DNA from 2 places in the Variovorax sp. YR634 genome. Region 2 is predicted to be linked to the other one. Evidence: predicted binding sites of a transcription regulator. Region 2 holds the regulator's gene; the other holds the start of a gene.
The links. Region 2 encodes sigma-54, which starts transcription at its own class of promoters, with help from an activator protein. Its sites were predicted from a motif close to TGGCANGNAANCTGCTTT; they were not measured.

Region 1 (2,186 bases), on a different contig from region 2:
GGCGTCGGAGATCTCACGCTCGAAGAAATGGTCTGCATCGACGATGTCGTGCTCACCCACAGTCATCTCGACCACATCGCAGCGCTCCCCTTGATGCTCGACGCCGTCGGCAGCCGCCGCAAGCGGCCGCTGCGCGTGCATGCGCTGAGGGCCACCATCGATGCGCTGCGGGCGCATGTGTTCAACAACGTCATCTGGCCGGATTTCGAGAGTATTCCCAGCATCGAGGCGCCGTTCGTGAGCTTTCACGTCATTGCCGTCGGGCAAATGCTGCCGCTGGGTAGCCGTGAGCCCAAGCTGGTCGAGGTGCTGCCTGCGGTTCATACCGTGCCGGCGTGCGGCTTTGCCGTGCGGCGGGCCGAAGGCGGTGCCCACTGGGTGTTCAGCGGGGATACCGAGCGCAACGCGCCCTTCTGGGAACGTGTGAATGCGCTCGACGTCGCGATGCTGGTGATCGAAACAGCCTTCAGCAGCCGCGAGCAGGCGCTGGCCGAGCGCAGCCTGCATCTGTCGCCCGCTGTGCTGGCCGACGAGCTGGCGCACATCGGGCCGGGGAAGCAGTACCCGATCTACATCACCCACACCAAGCCCACCGAAACCGACGAGATCATGAGCCAGATCGAGGCGCTGATGGATGAGCAGGTGGCGGGGCTGGCGCAGCGGGATATTCGCTGGCTGAAGGCGGATGGGATCCTGATTTGCTGATGGCGAGTGATGCGTTGGCATGACAAATTTGTCACCAAGCGTGGCATCTTGAAGCAACTTGTGTCACATGTCGTAACGACAATGTGATCAAAGTTGACGTGTTCGGTCAGCAGGAAGCTCTGGGGATGGGTGGCACAGATGCTGCGGAAGGTACCTCGCTCCGGGCAGGTTCCCGGGCGTAACAACCAACCAACCTGGAGTTTCTTAAATGAACGTTCGTACCGTTGCTCGCCGCGCTCAGGCCGGCTTTACCCTTATCGAATTGATGATCGTTGTGGCGATCATTGGTATCTTGGCTGCGATTGCGCTTCCCCAGTACCAAACGTATATCGCCAAGTCGCAAGTTTCCCGCGCGATGGGCGAAGCAGGTGCACTTAAGACCGCCGTGGAAGACTGCGCGAACAACGGTCGCCTCACGGTCGGCGCCGCCGCCGGGAACTGTGACCCGCAAGCCACGGCTTCCAGCATTCTGGCTGGTGACGCGCAAGCTGGTGCAACTGCAGCAGTCGCAGGCACGAACGGTTACCCCCAAGTGAGCAACATTGCCGCTGACGGCACTGCTACCATCACGGCGACTTTCGGTAGCAAGGCCTCGACGGCTCTGACCGCAACGCCCGCCACTCTGACGTGGTCGCGTACTACGGGCGGCACCTGGACCTGCGCAACGACCGCCGATCAAAAGTATCGCCCGGCTGGTTGCGGCGGCTAATTGAATTAGCAACGAAAGAAGGCCGCCCTTGGGCGGCTTTTTTGTTTTTCTTGACCCGTCCTGACCTGGGTTGACACCTTTTCCCTGAAGAAAAGGCAAGTCAATGGAATCAAGCGTCAAACGCACGCAGCGGGACTACACGCTGGCTTTTAAGCTGTCGGTGGTCGACCAAGTGGAAAAAGGCGAACTCACGTACAAACAGGCCCAGGAGCGTTACGGCATCCAGGGCCGCTCGACCGTGCTGGTGTGGCTGCGCAAGCATGGTCGCCAGAACTGGAGTTCGGCATCATCTGGGCTTGCCATGCCAGTACCGATCAAGAAGCCCTCATCTGCACCTGCCGCACCGCTGACTCCCGAACAGAAGATCAAGGCCCTCGAGGTCCAGCTTCGCGAAGCCAACGAGAAGGCCCAACTGTTCGAGGCGGTGATCGATGTCCTGAAGAAGGACTACGGGGTGCGCATCGTAAAAAAGCCTTCGGGCAAGTCCTCTCGCAAAAGCTCCTGCCGGGGCTGAGCGTGGCGAGGGCTTGCCGCCATTGGGGCGTTAGCCGCCAAGCCTACTACCAGCAGTTGCAGCATCAGCAGCAACGCCGTGCCCGTGACGACACCGTGATCGAGCTCGTTCGCGGTGTGCGCCTGCGCCAGCCCCGGGTGGGCGCGCGCAAGCTGCACCATCTTCTCAAGCAGCCGCTGCAGCACGCCGGTGCGAGCCTGGGGCGCGATGCGCTGCTGGACGTGCTTCGCCAGGCGCGCATGCTGGTGGCGCCGAAGC
Region 2 (2,186 bases):
TCGACCCGATCGCGGTGATCGAGATCCAGCGGATCATCAGTTTCCTGAAGGAGCGCGGCATCGGCGTGCTCATCACCGACCACAACGTGCGTGAAACGCTGGGCATCTGCGATCACGCTTTCATCATCAGCGACGGGCATGTGCTGGCACAAGGCACACCCTCGGAGATCGTCGACAACGCCGAAGTACGCAGGGTGTACTTGGGCGAACACTTCCGCATGTAAGGGCGGGAGCGGTTCCCATGAAGCAAGGGCTATCCCTTCGCGTCTCGCAGCATCTGGCGTTGACGCCACAGCTGCAGCAGTCGATCAGGCTGCTTCAACTCTCCACGCTCGAACTGAGCCAGGAGGTGGAGCAGATGCTCGACGAGAACCCGTTCCTCGAGCGCACCGCGGAAGAAGCGGCGCGTGAGGAATTCGGGCTCGACACGGCCGATGCGCCGGTGCCGCGCGACGACGGCGGCGATAGCGGCGACGGCGAAAGCGACTTCGCTTCGCCCGCCGCCAGCGCGTCCACTGCTTCCACCGAAACCAGCACAACCACCACGGCCGACACCGACGGCCCCGCTGCCGAAATCACCGAGCGCGAGCCCGACTGGGAAGGCGACGGCACCGTCGACATGGCGCCCGACGACAGCGAATGGGGCAGCGATGCGCCCGCGCGCCAGAACAACCTGGGCGACGACGAACGTGCCGACGCCACCGAACTCGCGCGCAGCCAGGAGTCGCTGCAGTCCTTCCTGCACCGCCAGGCCCTGAGCCTGCGCCTGAACGAGAACGACAGCGCCGCGCTGCGCTTTCTCATCGAATCGCTCAACGACGACGGCTACCTGGAAGACTCGCTGCCCGCACTGGCCTCGGGCCTGGCCGGCGACGACAACGACCAGTTCGACGACCTCGTGCATCACTTTCAGGTGGCGCTCGGCCTGCTGCAGAGCCTGGAGCCGGCCGGCGTCGGCGCGCGCGACCTCGGCGAATGCCTGGGCATCCAGCTGCGCGCCCTGGCCCGCGAGGACGAGACCGACGAGGAAGAGCTGGTTCGCAAGATCGCCATCGCCATCTGCAAGCAGCCGATGGAGCTGCTCGCGCGCCGCGACTTCAAGCGCCTGGCCACGCTCACCCGCAGCAACGAGGAGCTGGTGCGCTCGGCGCTGCAGATCATCGCGCGGCTCGAGCCCAAGCCGGGCCGGCGCTTTGTAGACGTCGAGCGCAACATCGTCATTCCCGACGTGATCGTCACCAAGACGGGCCGCGGCACCAACGTGAAGTTCCGCGTCATGCTGAACCCCGAGGTGATGCCGCGCCTGCGCGTGCACGACATCTATGCCGGCGCGCTCAAGTCGCACAAGGGCGAAGGCAGCCAGGCGCTGTCGCAGCGGCTGCAGGAGGCGCGCTGGTTCATCAAGAACATCCAGCAGCGCTTCGACACCATCCTGCGCGTGAGCAACGCCATCGTCGAGCGGCAGAAGAGCTACTTCGTGCACGGCGAACTCGCGATGCGTCCGCTGGTGCTGCGCGAGATCGCCGACGAGCTGGGCCTGCACGAATCGACCATCTCGCGCGTGACCACCGCCAAGTACATGGCCACGCCCTTCGGCACGGTCGAGCTCAAGTACTTCTTCGGCTCGGCGCTGGGCACCGAAACCGGCGGCAATGCGTCGAGCACCGCGGTGCGCGCGCTGATCAAGCAGTTCGTCAGCTCCGAGAGCATCAAGAAGCCGCTGTCGGACAGCCAGATCTCCGAGATGCTGAAAGAGCAGGGCATCGAGTGCGCGCGCCGCACCGTGGCCAAGTACCGCGAGGCGCTGCGCATCGCGCCCGCCAACCTTCGCAAGGCCCTGTAGAAAGCCACCGATGACTCGTCGCCTGCTGTCGCTTTCGCGTTGTGGGCATTGGGTTTTCGTCATGGCGGCGGTCTTGCTGTTCGCAGGCTGCGCCACATTGCCCGACGAGGCGCCGCGCCCGCCCACCAAGGCCATGGCCGTGTCAGCCGACACCGCGCTCGGCAAGATCGCGCTGGCCTCGCAGCCCGACCCCGACCTGAGCGGCTTTCGCCTCATGCCCGGCGGCGACTTCGCCTTCGACACCCGTATCCAGCTGGCCCGTCGCGCGCAGCGCACGCTCGACGTGCAGTACTACCAGATCGAGAACGACGAAACCGGCCGCTACCTGATGCGCACCCTGCGC

Region 1: the regulator sigma-54 is predicted to act here: its motif matches at 836-853, upstream of BLV60_RS13580 (pilin).

Annotation. Positions count from the first base shown of each region.
Region 1 is NZ_FNOL01000006.1:174,404-176,589, forward strand. It holds gene BLV60_RS13575 (3',5'-cyclic-nucleotide phosphodiesterase) at 1-705, shown strand, start outside; gene BLV60_RS13580 (pilin) at 914-1,414, shown strand; one part of gene BLV60_RS13585 (IS3 family transposase) at 1,518-1,877, shown strand; one part of gene BLV60_RS13585 (IS3 family transposase) at 1,880-2,186, shown strand, end outside.
Region 2 is NZ_FNOL01000004.1:358,127-360,312, forward strand. It holds gene lptB (LPS export ABC transporter ATP-binding protein) at 1-224, shown strand, start outside; gene rpoN (RNA polymerase factor sigma-54) at 242-1,843, shown strand; gene BLV60_RS10625 (phospholipase D family protein) at 1,854-2,186, shown strand, end outside.